Regions from separate parts of the Janthinobacterium sp. GW821-FHT03C08 genome, predicted to be linked through region 2. Evidence: predicted binding sites of a transcription regulator. Region 2 holds the regulator's gene; each other region holds the start of a gene.

Region 1 (6,265 bases), 140 kb from region 2:
CTTGCTGGTGCGCAAGGGCAAGCAATTCCAGACGGTCGCGCTCGACTACCACGGCGGCTTGCGCTATCCGCAGCTGGAGCGCATCGCCGGCACGCGCGACCGCCTGTCGGCCATCCTGCAGGCGCGCTGAGGCGTAAATTCCCGGGAAATGTGGCGCCGCGCACCCTATGCGGCGGCCGCTTTTGGTGTATGCTGGCGGCATGAACAATGATACCGACATCCAGCTCAGCGGCCCCTTCAAGGCCACCGACGGCTCCGGCCGTGCCCACGACATCAAGGCCATCCGCATCTTCGACGAAGGCTACGGCATCATCGACGTCTACGTCGATTTCGCAGCCCCCCTCGAAGCGGGCGCGTACAAGGACAAGACCCTGGTCGGCCACATCCTGGCCCGCTTGCGTAGCCTCGGCTACGTGGGCCCCGACTTCGGCCACGGCGACCTGGGCTTGCAGGACAAGAAACTGATCGTCCTGGAAGCGCCGGAGGAATTTTCCGCCTTTGCAATTAGTAAAGGCTGGAAGGATCTTTCGGCAGAATTCGACGAAGACTGATCCTTCAAGCTATCAATACCATCTGCGCCGTACTGGCATCTTGCCGGTACGGCGTTTTTTATGGGCGACCGCTTCGTTCCGCTTGGTTGATATAACGCGCGCTCCAGGCGGCGATGACGTTGGCGACATAGGCCGCATCATCGCGCCCCGTCAATAAATGGTCGGCATCGTCGAGCGAGACGAAACTTTTCGGGTGCTTGGCAGCCGTAAAGATCTCCATCGCGTTCGACAGGCTTACCGTCGTGTCGTTCGGCGCGTGCATCACCAGCAGGGCACGGCGCAGGCCGGCGATGTGGGCCTTCAGGCTGTGGCTGCCCGCGTCGTCGACGAATTGCTGGCGGATGCGGAAGGGCCGCCCTTCCAGCTGCACCAGCGCTTCGCCCTCGGCGGCGATTTGCTCCAGGTGCGCGCTGAACATGCGCGTGACATACGCGGGCGTGCTGGGGGCGGCCAGGGTCGCCACGGCGCTCGCTTCCGGCACCTGCGCGGCGGCAGCCAGCACGGCGGCGCCGCCCAGGCTGTGGCCGATCAGCAATTGCGGTGCGCCATGCCTGGCCCGCAAAAAGTCGGCGGCGGCGACCAGGTCGTCCACGTTCGACGAGAAATTGGTGGCGGCAAACTCGCCTTCGCTGGCGCCCAGGCCCGTAAAATCGAAGCGCAGCACGGCGATGCCGTGTTCCGTGAGGCCTTGCGCGATGCGCCGCGCCGCCAGCACGTCCTTGCCACAGGTAAAACAGTGGGCGAACAGCGCGTACGCGCGGATGGCGCCGTCGGGCGCATCGAGCCGCGCCGCCAGCACATGGCCATGCGCGCCGGGAAAATCTTGCCGGGTGGATTTCATTGTCTCAGATCAAAGCTGCCGCGCAGGGCGGCCGAAGGCGTATTCTAGCGCCGTCCGGCCGCCTCGGGCTTTAAGCGCGCTTGGGAATATCCACGCCCCGCGCAACGGCGGGCCTGGCCAGGAAGGCGTCCAGCGCGCGCTGCACGTTCGGAAAGTTGTCAAAACCGACGAGATCGCCCGCGCCATAGAAGCCCACCAGGCAGCGCACCCACGGGAAGATGGCGATGTCGGCTATCGTGTACTGGCTGCCCATGATCCAGTCGCGGCCCTGCAGGCGCTGCTCCAGCACGCCCAGCAGACGCTTGGCTTCGCCCAGGTAGCGTTCGAGCGGACGCTTGTCTTCGTAGTCCTTGCCGGCGAATTTGTGGAAGAAGCCCACCTGGCCGAACATGGGGCCGATGCCGCCCATCTGGAACATCAGCCACTGGATGGTTTCGTAGCGCAGGCCCGCGTCCTGGGGCAGGAACTTGCCCGTCTTTTCCGCCAGGTACAGCAGGATGGCGCCCGATTCGAACAGGGCCAGCGGCTTGCCGCCGGGGCCGTCCGGGTCGAGGATGGCGGGAATCTTGTTGTTCGGATTAAGGGACAGGAAGGCGGGCGACAGCTGGTCGTTCTGCTCGAAGCTGACCAGGTGCGGCTCGTACGCCAGGCCCAGCTCTTCCAGCAGGATGGAGACCTTGATGCCGTTCGGCGTGGGCAGCGAGTACAGCTGCAGGCGCTCGGGATGCCGGGCAGGCCATTTTTGGGTAATGGGAAAGTCGGAGAGTTGATGCATGGAAATCCTTATTCATTCAAGTGTAGGACGCGGAGCAGGAAAGCCAGTATAGCCAAGCCGGCCCGCTTCTGCTGGGCGGCCCTGAAACTGGTTTTTCCACCCATCATTCAGCCAAACAAACCATGCAAAAACCAGCGCGGCGCGGCGTCTTCGCCGCTGCCGGCGATGCGTTCGCGGTAGACCCAGTAATGGGCATGGTCGAGTCCTTCGGCAATGAAATAATCGCGCGCCTGCGACTGCCCCCACCAGCCCGCCTCGATGCGTTCGGCCACGGACACCATTTTCAAAGGCGAGCCATAGAAGGGCCGGTGCTCGCGCATCAGGAGGGCGATGGGCTGGGCCAGCAGCCAGCCGGGACGGGGCATGCCGGGCAGGCCGGGCGGCAAGTCGGGGGGCCCGCTTCTTGCCGCGGGCTTGGCCGGCAGCGGCAGCCACTGGTTGGCCGCCTCAGGGCGGTAATCGGCGCGCGGCGCGGCCTGCAGGACATTGTCACTGCCCAGGCGCGCCACCAGCAGCTCCATCAGGCGCTGGCGCTCCTGCGGCGTGCCGCCCGGCTCGGGAAACAGGCTCTCGCTGGGCGGCGCCATGGGCTGCACCTGCAGCGCTTCCAGGCTCAGGCCGATCACGGGCGCCTCCAGCACCAGCTGCGCCAGGCGCTCCTTGAGCAATCGCACCAAGTGCTCGTCGCGCCAGACGGCCTCGCCCAAGGCCAGGTCGATGACGGTGGGCGGGCGCGCCACCCTGCCCCGCTCGTGGGCCAGCAGCAACTGGATGCGCTCGACGGCGAATTGCCGCGCGCACAGCCAGCCCGTCATCTGCTGCAGCAGGCGGCGCGCGCCGAACAGCAGCGCGTCCGTGTGCTCCACGCGGTCGAACAGTTCCAGGCTGGCGCGGAACGTGGGCGGCGCTTCGAGCCAGACGTACAGTTCCGTGCCGTGGCCATGCGCATCGTCGAGCATGGCCAGCAAGGCGGCGCCGCAGCGGCGCTGCAGGCCGGGCCGGGGCAAGTGGCGCAGCTGTCCCAGGGTGCGGCAGCCGATGCCGTCGAACCAGTCGAGCCAGGGGCGCGCGGGCGGCAGCAAGGCGCATGGCAGGCCGTCGAGGCGGCGCACGAGACTCTCCATGCCCAGCACGCGGCCCCGGCGCGTCCCGGCGCGCGCCAGCAGCCAGGCGCCCCGTGCCGTGGGGGCGCACGACAGCTGGGCCGTGTAGCCCAATGCGCGCAGGCTGGCCGCAATCTGCCTGCACAGGGCGCGCACGCCGCCGAACAGGCGCAGGCTGGCGCCCGCGTCGACGAGCAGGGTCGCTTCCTCGCCCTGCGCCACCTGCGGCGAGTATTGCAGCAGCGCCAGCGCCACCGCCTGCAGGGCCTGCGCTTCCAGTTCGGGCGAACGCTCGTGCAAACGCGCCTGCGGCGCCAGCATCAGTGCGCCCGCGCGGCGCATGCCCGGCCGGATGCCCGCCGCCCGCGCCAGCGGCGACACGGCCATCACTTGCTCCTGCTCCAGTACTACGCCGAGGCTGTCAGCCGACCAGCGCGGGCAAAATACTTCGAGCGGGAGCCGGGGCAGGTACAGGCCGATCCAGAGTCGCATGGCGCAGCAATAAAGAAGGAGGTTGCAGGGGCAGGAACAACGGCGCGTCGCGCTGCGGTCCCCGGCGCTTGATGAAGCCGATCTCGATGCCGCCGGCGGCCGGGCGCACGGACAGGCGCAAGGGCGCCGGCGACGCATCCTGCGCGCCGTGCAAGGGGCGCAGCATGCAGAACAGGGTGTTGCCCGACTGCGCCGCCAGATGCAGCCGGCGCAGGCTGTCGGCGCGTACGTGCGATTGCCAGAACAGCAGGGCGCCGCACGTGCCGCTGCGCAAGATGTTTTCTGCCGCCCACAGGGCATCCTTGCTGCTGGCGCTCTTGAGCCACAGCAGCTGCGACGGCGCCAGCCCCTGCGCGGCCAGCGCCAGCGCCTGCGGCGGATGGGGCGGCTGCAGCAGCACGATGGGCTGCCCCGCCAGCTGCGCCAGGGCGGGCGCCAGCAGGCGCAATTCGCCGCTGCCCGCCTGCTGCACCAGCAGGTCGATGAGGCTGCCGCTGGGCCAGCCGCCGCCAGGCAGCTGCGCGGACAAGGCGGCAAAGCCCGTATCCAGGCAGCGCGTGGCGCCCTGGCCCAGCTGCGAGGCGCGCCACAAGGACGGGTGCAGGGCTTCCGGCGACGCCATCAATTGAGAATGTTGCATGATTGAATATGAAGATGAATACTGTATGCATATACAGTACTATCCGCACCCGCTTTTGGCAAGGCTTATCTGGCTGAATGCCTGCCGGGGCCGCTCCGCCATGTCCGAAAAACCCCGTTTTTTGCAGGGATTGCTGTACCATAAGCACTCTCCTTACCGCTCGGCAATGCACCGGGCGGCTTCCTCCGTCCATAAGGAAACGCATTTGACCACCATCCAAATCATCAGCGCCATCATCTTCGGCCTTGCGCTCATCCACACCTTCGCCGCCAAGTCGTTTGAGACATTATCGCGGCGCCACCCCCGCCATGCGGGCTTGCTGCATCTGCTGGGCGAAGTGGAAGTCGTGTTCGGTTTCTGGGCCTTCATCCTGATCATCATCATGGCCTTTGTCTCGGGCAGCGATGCGGCCATCGAGTATGCCGAATCGCGCCATTACACGGAACCGCTGTTCGTCTTCGTCGTCATGGTGGTGGCCGCCTCGCGCCCCGTGCTCGACGCCGTGCAGCGCCTGTTGAAAGGCGTGGCGCGCGTGATGCCGCTGCGCACAGAACTGGCCCTCGTCTGGCTGGGCCTGGCGCTCGTGCCCCTGACGGGCTCCCTGATCACGGAACCAGCCGCCATGACCCTGGCCGCGCTGATGCTGGCGCCGCAAATCTTCCGTCCAGGCATCCCCGAATGGCTGAAATACGGCGCCTTGGGCGTGCTGTTCGTCAACGTTTCCATCGGCGGCACCCTCACCTCGTACGCGGCGCCGCCCGTGCTGATGGTAGCCACCACGTGGAACTGGGACAGCGCCTACATGGCCAGCCATTTCGGCTGGAAGGCCGCCATCGCCGTGCTGGTCAACGCCACGGGCGTGAGCATATTGCTGCGTAAATATCTGCACAGCAACACCTCCGACATCAAGCCGAAGGCCGGCGAGGTGGAAGCGCCGAAAGTGCCGCTGGCCGTCAGCCTCGTGCACATGATCGTGCTGGCCGGCGTCGTTACCCTGGCACATCATCCCGTGCTGTTCATCGGCCTGTTCCTGTTCTTCCTCGGCTTCGTGCAGGCGTATGAGCGCTATCAAAGCCCGCTGATCCTGAAGGAAGGCTTGCTGGTCGGCTTCTTCCTCGGCGGCCTGGTGGTGCTGGGCGGCATGCAGCAATGGTGGCTGCAGCCCATCGTTTCCAGCCTGAAACCGCTGGCCCTGTTCTTCGGCGCCCTGGGCTTGACGGCGATCACGGACAATGCGGCCCTCACCTACCTGGGTTCGCTGATCGTCGGCATGACGGACGAAGCGAAATACATGCTGATGGCGGGCGCCGTGGCCGGCGGCGGCCTGACCGTCATCGCCAATGCGCCGAACCCGGCCGGCGTGGCCCTGCTGCGCCGCGGCTTCAAGGATGAATCGATCGGCGCCGTCGGTCTGCTGGCGGGCGCCCTGCTGCCCACGGCCGTGGCCGCGCTCGCCTTCCTGGCCCTGTAAGTCTCAACACGGGGCGGCTGCCGGCCGCCCCTGCTCCCGTCAGTTCCCCAAATCAATTTCCCTCATACACGAGGAAATGCAGCCGGTCGTAGAACAGGCTGTAGGCATAGTCGAAGGTGCCCACGCTGCGAAATCCCTTGTGCAGGTACACTTGCAGCGCTTCGCTCTTTTCCCATACCGTCAGGCTGATGCGCGTGCAGCCCTTGCCCCTGGCCAGGTCGCGGATGGCATGGAACATCTGCTTGAACAAGCCCTGTCCCCGGTATTTCTCGTCGATGGCCAGGCTGCTGACGAAGCAGTCGCCGGCGCGCGCATGTTGCAGCACGAACCGGTCATACGCGTCGTCAAGCGCCTTCATGTCGTCGCGGTAATACGAGACGGCCCCGCAAGCC
Region 2 (6,265 bases):
CGTGCTGGTGACGTCCGTGCTGATCAGCATGATGCGCGGCCTGGTCAAGGAAATACTGTCCTTGGTCAGCTGGATCGTGGCTTTCGTCATTGCCAACGCGTATGGCGCCACCCTGGCGAAATTCCTGCCGGAAGCCGTGCCGGGCGAAGCCGTCCGCCTGTTGCTGGCCTTCGTGGTGCTGTTCATCGGCGTGCGCATTTTGATGGGATTGCTGTCCATGACGGTCGACGCACTGGTCAAGGTGACGGGCCTGAGCCTGGCCGACCGCACCCTGGGCAGCCTGTTCGGCGTGGCGCGGGGCCTTGTGATCGTGCTGACCGCCGTCATCTTGTGTGGCATGACGTCCATCCCGCAGCAGCCATTCTGGAAGAACGCGCTGCTCAGCCCGCTTGCAGAGCAGGGCGCGCGCGCCATCAAGCCTTATCTGCCTGCCGCTTACGCGCAGCATGTGAAATTTTGAATTTTTTTTAAAATCAGTAGCACAGTTTAGGAGCACACCATGTGTGGCATCGTCGGCGTCGTTTCCCATCAACCTGTCAATCAATTGCTCTATGATGCATTGTTGCTCTTGCAACATCGCGGTCAGGATGCGGCAGGGATTGCGACCAATCACAGCAGTATGTTTTCCATGCACAAGGCCAATGGCCTCGTGCGTGACGTCTTCCGTACGCGCAACATGCGTTCGCTGCAAGGCAATTCGGGCATCGGTCACTGTCGCTATCCGACGGCCGGTTCGTCGAGCGAAGAGGAAGCACAGCCGTTTTATGTGAATGCGCCGTTCGGCATCACCCTGGCGCACAATGGCAACCTGACCAACTGGGAACAGTTGAAGCAGGAAATGTTCAAGAACGACCGCCGCCACATCAATACCGATTCCGACTCGGAAGTGCTGCTCAACGTGCTGGCGCATGAAATCCAGGAAGCGACGACGGGCCTGAACCTGGACCCGGACGCCATCTTCAAGGCCGTTACCGTGCTGAACCGTCGCGTCAAGGGTGGCTATGCTGCCGTGGCGCAAATTGCCGGCGTGGGCTTGCTGGCCTTCCGCGACCCGCACGGCATCCGTCCGCTGTGCCTGGGCATCAATGAAAGCGAGCAGGGCACCGAGTACCTGATCGCCTCCGAATCCGTGGCCCTGGAAGGCATGGGCTTCCGTTTCGTGCGCGACATCGGCCCCGGTGAAGCCGTCTTCATCGATGCCGACAAGCAATTGCACAGCCGCCAATGCGCGGACAATGCCAGCCTGAATCCCTGCGTCTTCGAATTCGTCTACCTGGCCCGTCCCGACTCCGTCATCGACGGCGCTTCCGTGTACGCCACGCGCCTGAAAATGGGCGAATACCTGGCCGAAAAGATCCGCACCGAGCTGCCAGGCGTGCATATCGACGTGGTCATGCCGATTCCCGACTCCTCGCGTCCGGCCGCCATCCAGCTGGCCATGGCGCTGAACATCGAGTACCGCGAAGGCTTCATCAAGAACCGCTACATCGGCCGCACCTTCATCATGCCGGGCCAGGCGGCGCGCAAGAAGTCCGTGCGCCAGAAGCTCAACGCCATCCCGTCCGAATTCAAGGATAAAGTGGTGCTGCTGGTCGACGATTCCATCGTGCGCGGCACCACCAGCCGCGAAATCGTGCAGATGGCGCGCGAAGCGGGCGCAACGAAGGTCATCTTCGCCTCGGCCGCGCCGCCGGTCATCTTCCCGAACGTGTACGGCATCGACATGCCGACACGCGACGAGCTGATCGCCTACGGCCGCACGACGGAAGAAGTGTGCCGCGAAATCACGGCCGATTACCTGGTGTACCAGGATATCGGCGCGCTGAAGCAGGCCATCGCCGACGTCAACCCGGCCCTGACCAGCTTCGAGGCCTCGTGCTTCGACGGCGTGTACGTGACGGGCGACGTGTCGCAGGAATACCTGGACCGCCTGGAATATGCGCGCCACCATCCGAAGGCGGCAGCGCCGGAAGACACGCCACGTTCCCAGCTGAACCTGAACCTGGCAACGACAGAAGCGTAATTATCTTGCCCGGCTAGCGCCGGGCTTTTTTTGCTCCGCGATCATGAACGATAAAAAAAACTACGGCTTTACCACTACCATCCTGCATAACGACCGCCGCAAGGGCATCGAGCATGGCTCGCTGCACAAGCCCGTGCACACCTCCGTCGCGTTTGGTTACGCCGATGCGCGCCAGCTCGCGTCCGTGTTCCAGGGCAAGGAGCCGGGCTTCCGCTACGGCCGCCAGGGCAACCCGACCGTTTCCGCGCTGGAAGACAAGGTCAACAAGATGGAAGACGGCGTGGCGACCCTGTGCTTCGCCACCGGCATGGGCGCCATCGGCGCCGTGGTGCAGTCGCTGCTGCGCGCGGGCGACCACGTCGTGTCGTCGGCATTCCTGTTTGGCAACACCAACAGCCTGTGGCAAACGGTGACGGGGCAGGGCATAGGCGTGTCCTTCGTCGATGCCACCGATGTCGCCAACGTGGCGGCCGCCATCACGCCGACGACGCGGATTGTTTTCGTGGAAACCATCGCCAACCCGCGCACGCAGATCGCCGACCTGCAAAAAATCGGCGACCTGTGCCGCGAGAAGGGCATCCTGTATATCGTCGACAATACGATGACGACGCCCTACCTGTTCCGTCCGAAGGCCGTGGGCGCGGGCCTGGTGGTCAACGCTCTGACGAAATCCATCGGCGGCCACGGCAATGCGCTGGGCGGCAGCTTGACGGACACGGGCGTGTTCGACTGGACGCAGTATCCGAATATTTTCGAGAATTACAAGAAGGCGGCGCCCGCGCAATGGGGCATTGCGCAAATCCGCGCCAAGGCCTTGCGCGACTTCGGCGCCTCCTTGGGGCCGGAAGCGGCGCACCATATCGCCGTCGGCGCGGAAACCATGGCCTTGCGCATGGACCGCACCTGCTCGAATGCCCTGGCGCTGGCCACCATACTGGCCGCCGACCCGCGCGTGGCCGCCGTGCATTATCCCGGCTTGCCGTCGCACCCGCAGCATGCGCTGGCCAGCGAGCTGTTCCGCAGCTATGGCTCGCTGTTCAGCTTTGAGTTGATGGATGGCATCGACTGCTTCGATTTCCTCAACCGCCTGAATCTGGCCATTCCCGCAAGCAACCTGGGCGACACGCGCACCCTGGTCATTCCCGTCGCCCACACGATTTTCTATGAGATGGGGGCCGAGCGCCGCGCCAGCATGGGCATCGCCGAATCGCTGATCCGCGTCTCCGTCGGCATCGAGGACGAGGTGGATCTGCTCGAGGATTTCCGCCAGGCACTTGATGTCTAAGTTGCCGGACAAATGAAAAGGGCCGCAACAGTCATGCTGTTGCGGCCCTTTGTTTTTCGCCGTTCAATGGTAATGTCTTCGTGCCTTCAGAAACCGTAGCGGGCAAGCCCAATATCGGGTTGAGTAGCGGAGCTGTACATTGTACGGGGGGCGCCCAGCTAGCGAGCAACGGATGCCCGAGAGTGGGCTGCGCAGTAGGTTTATGAGGGCGCGTTCAATCAATGCCAGCTGCGCATCAAGCCCACGGCCAGGCCTTCCAGGGCAAATTCATCTTCCGGTGACACGGTGATGACCTTGAAGTCGGGGTTTTCCGGCAGCAGTTCGATGACGGAGCCCGTCTTCTTGTAGCGCTTGACGGTGACTTCGTCGCCGATGCGGGCGACGACGATCTGGCCGTTCTTGGCGCTGTCGACCTTCTTCACGGCCAGCAAGTCGCCATCCATGATGCCGGCGTCGCGCATGGACCAGCCGCGCACCTTCAGCAGGAAGTCGGGCTTGGCCGAAAACAGGGCCGGGTCGACGTTGTAGCTCGCTTCCAGGTTTTCCTGCGCCAGGATGGGTGAACCGGCTGCCACGCGGCCGATCAGGGGCAGCGACATCAGCAGCGCTGCCGGCACCTTCGCCGGCAGCGTTTCGGCCGCCGCGCCGATCAGGCGGATGCCGCGCGAGGTGCCGGGCGAAATCTCGATCGCGCCCTTGCGGGCCAGGGCCTGCAAATGCTCTTCGGCCGCGTTGGCCGATTTGAAGCCCAATTCATTGGCGATCTCGGCACGGGTGGGAGGAAAGCCCGTATTTTCAATCGCGTCCTTGATCAGGTTCAGGATTTGTTCTTGTCGTGCTGTCAGCTTGATCATGAGCGGTGGGTGCATACTAAAATGCTGTCTATATGAACAGTCTGTATTTTTGTACAGTATCGCCCACTATGCAAGGGGATTTCGGGCTTTTTCGCCGATTTTCAAAGAAAACCTGCTATCGGGGCAAGAAAGGTGGCGGCCGGCAGGCGCGGCGCAAGCAATCATTGAATAGTTCGCAAAAGGCGGTTATAATCTTCGGCTGACCTTCCCACACCCGTCTTGACGCCGGGGTGGGCGATTATCAATCCGACCTGAAGGAGTTTGCATGCGTCATTATGAAATAGTCTTTATCGTCCATCCGGACCAAAGCGAGCAAGTGCCCGCGATGATCGAACGCTACAAAGCCAGCGTAACCACCCGCGGCGGTTCGGTTCACCGCGTGGAAGATTGGGGCCGCCGTCAAATGGCTTACTCGATCCAAAAGCTGCCTAAAGCACACTACATCTGCCTGAACATCGAATGCGACAACGAGACCCTGGTCGAGTTGGAAACAGCATTCAAATTCAATGATGCCGTGTTGCGTCACCTGACCGTTAAAATGAAGAAAGCTGAAACAGCTCCTTCGCCGATGATGAAATCGGTACAACGCGAAGACGCGGCCAAAAGCCACCGCACCGAAGCACCAGCAGCCGCTCCAGCCGCAGCCGCTTAATTTTTGACCAGGATCGTGCGCTGAACCAGCTACAAGTAACCGCCATCATTGCCGAGCGCGAAATATTGCGCTATACCCCGGCAGGGCTGCCGATTGTGAATGCAGTATTGCAACACAGTTCGCAGCAGATGGAAGCAGGAATTGCCCGTTTGACCGAGTTTGATGTTGCCGCGCTAGCCGCTGGCGAAATCTCAGGCCGGTTCAGCCAGGCAAGCTTGGGTGGGGTGTATCAGTTCACGGGTTTCCTGGCCAGAAAGAGCCGCAACAGCAAGAGTTTGGTGTTTCACATCATTGATTTTAGTGCAGTCATTCCCGACTAGCGCATTTTAGATACAGGAGCCTGACATGGCATTCGGTAAAAAGTTCGACAAAAATAAGCTCAAGCTTAAAGAAAAACGCAAACAGCAAAACCCTTTGTTCAAACGTAAGAAGTTCTGCCGCTTCACGGCAGCTCACGTTGAGCAAGTCGACTACAAAGACGTCGACACGCTGAAAGACTTCGTCCAGGAAAACGGCAAGATCATGCCAGCACGCCTGACCGGTACCAAAGCGCACTACCAGCGCCAAGTCGACACCGCAATCAAGCGCGCTCGCTTCCTCGCGCTGCTGCCATACACCGATCTGCACCACGCTTAATCGGTCAGATATTCCTGGAGAAGAACTATGCAAATCATTCTGTTAGAAAAAGTTGTAAACGTCGGTAACCTCGGCGAAGTCGTCAAAGTCAAAGACGGTTACGCACGTAACTTCCTGATCCCGCAACGCCTGGCACGTCGTGCTACGGCAACCGCCGTGGCTGAATTCGAAGTCAAGCGCGCCGAACTGGAAAAAGCTGCAGCTGCCAAACTGGCCGCATCGCAAGCCCAAGGCGAAAAACTGAGCGGTCTGACCGTTCAAGTTGCTCAAAAAGCTGGCGTCGATGGCCGTCTGTTCGGTTCCGTCACCAACTTCGACATCGCTGAAGCGCTGACCAAGCAAGGTTTTGCTGTTGAAAAAGCACAAATCCGCATGCCTACCGGCCCGTTGAAGATCGTTGGCGAGCACAACGTTTCGGTTGCTCTGCACACCGACGTGGTTGTGGAAGTTGTTATCGCTGTCGTACCAGACGCGAACGCGTAATCGTCTGCGGGCCTGGCCCGCACGCGCTGCCGCACTATGAAAAGCCGGGTTCGCCCGGCTTTTTTGTGGCCTTTTTTTCGCTCAATTTCAGCCCTTTATTTTTGCCAGCACGCCGAAGCGGGTATAATTCGCGCCATGAACGCCCCCTCTGATCCGCAACTGGATTCCCTCCGTATTCCGCCGCATTCGATCGAAGCAGAACAATCCGTCATCGGTGGTCTGCTGCGCGACAATGCCGCGTATGACCGCATCGCCGATTTCATGCATGCGGAGGATTTCTATCGCTATGACCATCGCATCATCTTCGAGCAAATCGTCAAGATGGTTAACGC
Region 3 (6,265 bases), on a different contig from region 2:
CGTCGTCAGCGAACCGCGCGTCATCAGCATCTGCTTGCCGATTTCGACGATTTCCAGCAGCTTGGTCGGATTCGAATCGAGGTCAACCATATTGCCCGCCTCCTTGGCCGCCTGCGTGCCCGAATTCATGGCCACGGCCACGTCGGCCTGGGCCAGTGCCGGCGCGTCGTTGGTGCCGTCGCCCGTCATCGCCACCAGCCGGCCTTCGGACTGGTAGCTGCGGATGAGTTTCAGCTTGTCTTCCGGCGTCGCCTCGGCGAGGAAGTCATCCACGCCCGCCTCGGCGGCAATCGCCGCCGCCGTCAGCTTGTTGTCGCCCGTGATCATGACCGTCTTGATGCCCATGCGGCGCAGTTCCGCGAAGCGTTCCTTGATGCCGCCCTTGACGATATCCTTCAGCTCCACGGCGCCCATGACACGGCCATCGTCGACCACCACCAGCGGCGTGCTGCCGCGGCGCGCGATGTCGTCGACGGCGCGCGCCACGTCGTCCGGATACGGCTGGCCCAGCGCTTCCACGTATTTTTTCATGGAATCGGCCGCGCCCTTGCGCAGCTGGCGCACCTGCTGTTCGCCGCGAATATCCACGCCGCTCATGCGCGTTTGCGCCGTGAAGGGCACGAAGGTGGCGTGCAGGCTGGCCATTTCGCGCTCGCGGATGTTGAACTTCTGCTTGGCCAGTACGACGATGCTGCGCCCTTCCGGCGTTTCATCGGCCAGGGAAGCCAGCTGCGCCGCGTCGGCCAGCTGCTGCTCCGTCACGCCGGGCGCCGGCACGAAGCTCGACGCCTGGCGGTTGCCCAGGGTGATGGTGCCGGTTTTATCGAGCAGCAGCACGTCGACGTCGCCGGCCGCTTCCACGGCGCGTCCCGAGGTGGCGATCACGTTGGCCTGCATCATGCGGCTCATGCCGGCCACGCCGATGGCCGACAGCAGGCCGCCGATGGTGGTCGGAATCAGGCACACGAGCAGCGCGATCAGCACGGTGATGGTCACCGGCGTGCCACTGCCGGCCGCCGCCACGGAAAACAGCGAATACGGCAGCAGGGTCACGGTGACGATCAGGAAGACGATGGACAGGGCCACGAGCAGGATCGTCAGGGCGATTTCATTCGGCGTCTTCTGGCGCTTGGCGCCTTCGACCATGGCGATCATGCGGTCGATGAAGGCTTCGCCAGGGTTGACGGAGACGCGCACCAGCAGCCAGTCCGACAGCACGCGGGTGCCGCCCGTCACGGCGGAAAAGTCGCCGCCCGACTCACGGATGACGGGAGCCGATTCGCCCGTGATGGCGCTTTCGTCGACGGAGGCCACGCCGGCCGTCACTTCGCCGTCGGCGGGAATCACGTCGCCCGCCTCGACCAGCACCGTCATGCCCTTGCGCAGGTCGGTGGCGGGAGTGGGCAGCCAGGAGGTGCCGTACTTCGGCGTTTGCATTTTCTTCGCCATCACCGTCTGCTTCAGGGCGCGCAGCGAGGCCGCCTGCGCCTTGCTGCGGCCCTCGGCCAGCGCTTCGGCGAAGTTCGCGAACAGCACGGTAAACCACAGCCACACGGCGACGGCGACGATGAAGCCGAACGGCGCCTCGCCCTGGCCGTTCAGGGCCTGGATGGCCAACAGGGTCGTGATGATGCTGCCCACATAGACAACGAACATCACGGGGCTGCGCCACTGCGTGCGGGGGTCAAGTTTTTTGAACGCATCGACGACGGCGGGGCCGATCAGTGCGGAATCGAACAAAGTCAGGCTTGTGCGTGACATGGTAGCCTCTTATTTGATGAAAAGTTGCAGGTGTTCGACGATCGGGCCCAGGGCCAGCGCGGGAACGTAATTGAGCACGCCGACGAGCACGACGACGCCGATCAGCAGGCCGATGAACATGGGGCCGTGCGTGGGCATGGTGCCGGCATTGGGCGACAGGCGCTGCTTGGCCGCCAGCGAACCGGCCACCGCCAGCACGGGCACGATCACGCCGAAGCGGCCGAACCACATGGCGATCGCCAGCATCACGTTGTAGAACGGCGTGTTGGCGGACAGGCCCGCAAATGCGCTGCCGTTGTTGTTGGCCGCCGAGGTGAAGGCATAGAGGATTTCAGAGAAACCATGCGCGCCCGGATTGGCCACGCCGATCTTGCCCGGTTCGACCATCACGGCGATCGCCGTACCCGTCAGCACCAGGGCCGGCGTCACCAGGATTGCCAGCGACACCATCTTCATTTCATAGGCCTGGATTTTCTTGCCCAGGTATTCAGGCGTGCGGCCTATCATCAGGCCAGCGATGAAGACGGCCAGGATGGCGAACATCAGCATGCCGTACAGGCCCGTGCCCACGCCGCCGAAGATCACTTCGCCGAACTGCATCAGCAGCAGCGGCACCATGCCGCCGAGCGGCATATAGGAGTCGTGCATGGAATTGACGGCGCCGCACGATGCCGCCGTCGTCACGGCCGCGAACAGGGTCGAGGAGCTGATGCCGAAGCGCGTTTCCTTGCCTTCCATATTGCCGCCCGCTTGCAGGCTGCTGGCCTGCTGGTCCACGCCCAAGGCCTGCAGCGCAGGATTGGCTTGCTGCTCGGCGCTCATCACGCCCGCCGTCATGACGACAAAGATCAGGGTCATGGCGGCCAGCACGGCCCAGCCCTGGCGCATGTCGCCCACCATGCTGCCAAAAGTGAAGCACAGGCCGGCGGGAATGAGGAAGATGGCCAGCATCTGCAGGAAGTTCGACAGCACGCTGGGGTTTTCATACGGGTGGGCGGAGTTGGCGTTGAAGAAGCCGCCGCCATTCGTGCCCAGCAGCTTGATCGATTCCTGCGAGGCAACGGGGCCCATCGCGATGGTCTGCGTCTTTGCAACTTGCGCCTCCATCACGGGCTTGCCTGCCGCATCGAGCACGGCTTGGCCGTCAGCCGTCACCTTCGGCGTTTCATACGCCACCTGGTCGAGCAGGGTCACTTCCTTGTAGGCGGAAAAATTCTGGATCATGCCTTCGCCCATGAAGACGACGGACAGGGCCAGGGACAGCGGCAGCAGGATGTACAGCGTGGAGCGCACCAGGTCGACCCAGAAATTGCCGATCGATTTGCCCGAGCGCGAGGCAAAGCCGCGCACCAGCGCGAAGATCACGGCAATGCCGGTGGCTGCCGAGAAGAAGTTCTGGCACGCCATGCCCAGCATCTGCGTCAGGTAGCTCATGGTCTGTTCGCCGCCGTAGCCCTGCCAGTTGGTGTTGGCGACGAAGCTGATGGCGGTATTGAACGAGGAATCGGGGCTGACGGCGCCGAGTCCCTGTGGATTCAAGGGCAAAAAGCCCTGCAGGCGCTGCAGCCCGTAGACAAAGAAAGCGCCCACGGTATTGAAGACGATCAGGGCGATGGCATAGCCTTTCCAGCCCATGGCCTTGTCGGCGGGCAGACCGGACCAGCGGTACAGCAGGTTTTCCAGTTTTTGCAGCCAGCCCAGGCCGCGCACGGGGCCGTCGCCGGCCACCTTGGCCATGTACAGGCCCAGCGGATAGGCGGCCGCCAGCAGCACGAGAAGGAAAGCGGCCAATAACAGTATCGATTGCGTCGTCATCACAGCTCCTCCGCCTTCAGCAGCGCCACCAGCAGATACACGAGCAGGCCGGCCGAGACAACGGCGCCCAGCACATAAAAGGCATTCATTTGACGCTCCCCAGTTTGTCGCAGGCCACGGCAAAGCCGGCCACCACGACGAAAAAAACGGCAATCAAGCCGAGATACACGATGTCCATTCCCACCCTCATACAGGTTTGTTTTGATAGTGAGCAGATTAGCCAAAAGGGTCTAAAAAATTCGTAAAGACTGGGGAGGCGGCTGTAAACAAGATGTAAAAATGGCGGCTTTACCGCATAAAATCCTTCACAATTGGCGCCAAACCGCGCGCATGGCGCACCGTTGTTGCCCCGGAGTAGCGCTATTGCTCGCGGGACAAGATAGAATGCGCGAGCGTCCGCACAAGGACGCCTAGCCTGCCGCACTGCCCTCCCCCAGTGACGCTGGACGGGATATACTGTATATTCATACAGTTATCGCCGCCGCTGTCACTGCGCCGCGCAGTGCCCCGGCCTGGCGTTCCAACCCTAGTCTTTATTTAGCTTGAACACGTATGGCCACTAAAAAACCAGCATCCGACTACAGCGAATCATCCATCCGTGTCCTGAAAGGACTGGAACCCGTCAAGCAGCGCCCGGGGATGTACACCCGCACTGAAAATCCGCTGCACATCATTCAGGAAGTGATCGACAATGCCTCCGACGAGGCGCTGGGCGGTCATTGCACGCATATCGCCGTGACGCAAAACACGGATGGCAGCATCACCGTCGAAGACAATGGCCGCGGCATTCCCGTCGGCCTGCACCCGGAAGAGGGCGTGCCGACGGTGGAAATCGTGTTTACGCGGCTGCACGCGGGCGGCAAGTTCGACAAGGGTTCGGGCGGGGCCTACGCGTTCTCGGGCGGCTTGCACGGCGTCGGCGTGTCCGTCACCAATGCGCTGTCCTCGCGCCTGGAAATCACTGTCTGGCGCAAGGAAAGCGACGGCAACGGCTTGCATCACATGGTGTTTGCCAACGGCGACGTGATCGAGCCGCTGAATTCCCGCCCTGCCCCGCGCGACGGCAAGAAGTCCGGTACGCGCGTCACTGCCTGGCCCGATCCGAAGTATTTTGATTCGCCGAACATTTCGCAAACCGAGCTGCAACGCCTGCTGCGCTCGAAAGCCGTGCTGCTGCCCGGCGTCACCGTCACCCTCACCAATGCCAAGACGGGCGATACGCAGACCTGGCTGTACGCGGAAGGCTTGCGCGGCTACCTGACCGAATCGCTGGCGCAGGTATCGAATGGCGAAACCCTGATTCCCCTGTTCGAAGGCGCGCAATATGCGGGTCCGGACTCGGAAGGCTTTGCCGAAGGCGAAGGCGCCGCCTGGGTGGTCGCGTGGACGGAAGAAGGCGCCATCGTGCGCGAATCGTATGTCAACCTGATTCCCACCTCGAACGGCGGCACGCATGAATCGGGCTTGCGCGACGGCCTGTTCGGCGCCGTGAAAAACTTCGTCGAGATGCACTCGTTGCTGCCGAAAGGCGTGAAACTGCTGCCTGAAGACGTGTTCGCGCGCGCTTCCTTCGTGCTGTCGGCGAAAGTGCTGGACCCGCAATTCCAGGGCCAGATCAAGGAACGCCTGAACTCGCGCGACGCCGTGCGCCTCGTCTCGACCTTCACCAAGCCGCCGCTGGAACTGTGGCTGAACCAGCACGTCGACTACGGCAAGAAGCTGGCCGAGCTGGTGATCAAGCAGGCGCAGTCGCGCCAGCGCTCGCTGCAGAAAGTGGAAAAGAAAAAATCCTCGGGCGTGGCCGTCCTGCCGGGCAAGCTGACGGACTGCGAATCGTCGGACATCGCGCGCAATGAACTGTTCCTCGTCGAGGGCGACTCGGCGGGTGGTTCGGCCAAGATGGGCCGCGACAAGGAATTCCAGGCCATCCTGCCACTGCGCGGCAAGGTCTTGAATTCGTGGGAAACGGACCGCGACCGCCTGTTCGCCAATAACGAGATCCACGATATCGCGGTGGCCATCGGCGTCGACCCGCACAGCATCGGCGACACGCCCGACCTGTCCGGCCTACGCTATGGCAAGATCTGCATCCTGTCCGATGCGGACGTGGATGGCTCGCACATCCAGGTACTGCTGCTGACGCTGTTCTTCAAGCACTTCCCCGCGCTGATCAACAAGGGCCACATCTGCATCGCCCGTCCGCCCCTGTACCGCGTCGACGCGCCCGCGCGCGGCAAGAAGCCGATGCAGAAAATCTACGCGCTCGACGATGGCGAACTGCTGGCCATCGAGGACAAGCTGCGCAAGGAAGGCGTGAAGCAGGGCGCCTGGTCCATCTCGCGCTTCAAGGGCCTGGGCGAGATGAATGCGGAACAGCTGTGGGAAACGACGATGAACCCGGACACGCGCCGCCTGCTGCCCGTGACCCTGGGCGAAATCGACCACATGACGTCCGCCGCCCGCTTCAATATGCTGATGGGCAAGGGCGAGGCGGCAGGACGCCGCGCCTGGATCGAGGAACACGGCAATGAAGCCGAGGCCGACATCTGATCCTGGCAGTTTGCGCCCCCAAAAGATAACCTTAGTTGCAAGATAAACCATGTCCACACAAACCAATTTATTTGACGATGCCCAGCCTGAGCCGATCGAACCGGATGAACCGGTATTCGACGGCGAAGCGCTGACCCTG

What was found. The regulator LexA, encoded in region 2, represses DNA repair genes until DNA is damaged. The targets are predictions, from matches to a motif close to ACTGTATNNNNATACAGT.
Region 1: the regulator LexA is predicted to act here: its motif matches at 4,423-4,440, upstream of imuA (translesion DNA synthesis-associated protein ImuA).
Region 3: the regulator LexA is predicted to act here: its motif matches at 4,032-4,049, upstream of AC07VL_RS02045 (DNA topoisomerase IV subunit B).

The regions. Positions count from the first base shown of each region.
Region 1 covers NZ_JBWKUP010000010.1:158,701-164,965, forward strand. Annotated here, with positions in the region: gene AC07VL_RS16095 (M61 family metallopeptidase) at 1-130, shown strand, start outside; gene AC07VL_RS16100 (hypothetical protein) at 201-551, shown strand; gene AC07VL_RS16105 (alpha/beta hydrolase family protein) at 610-1,392, opposite strand; gene AC07VL_RS16110 (glutathione S-transferase N-terminal domain-containing protein) at 1,463-2,167, opposite strand; gene AC07VL_RS16115 (Y-family DNA polymerase) at 2,275-3,762, opposite strand; gene imuA (translesion DNA synthesis-associated protein ImuA) at 3,692-4,402, opposite strand; gene AC07VL_RS16125 (putative Na+/H+ antiporter) at 4,608-5,873, shown strand; gene AC07VL_RS16130 (GNAT family N-acetyltransferase) at 5,926-6,265, opposite strand, start outside.
Region 2 covers NZ_JBWKUP010000010.1:14,511-20,775, reverse strand. Annotated here, with positions in the region: gene AC07VL_RS15520 (CvpA family protein) at 1-460, shown strand, start outside; gene purF (amidophosphoribosyltransferase) at 500-2,023, shown strand; gene AC07VL_RS15510 (cystathionine gamma-synthase family protein) at 2,067-3,308, shown strand; gene lexA (transcriptional repressor LexA) at 3,527-4,162, opposite strand; gene rpsF (30S ribosomal protein S6) at 4,428-4,814, shown strand; gene priB (primosomal replication protein N) at 4,835-5,134, shown strand; gene rpsR (30S ribosomal protein S18) at 5,160-5,450, shown strand; gene rplI (50S ribosomal protein L9) at 5,478-5,933, shown strand; gene AC07VL_RS15480 (replicative DNA helicase) at 6,069-6,265, shown strand, end outside.
Region 3 covers NZ_JBWKUP010000001.1:438,545-444,809, forward strand. Annotated here, with positions in the region: gene kdpB (potassium-transporting ATPase subunit KdpB) at 1-1,761, opposite strand, end outside; gene kdpA (potassium-transporting ATPase subunit KdpA) at 1,771-3,576, opposite strand; gene kdpF (K(+)-transporting ATPase subunit F) at 3,576-3,665, opposite strand; gene AC07VL_RS02045 (DNA topoisomerase IV subunit B) at 4,129-6,126, shown strand; gene parC (DNA topoisomerase IV subunit A) at 6,176-6,265, shown strand, end outside.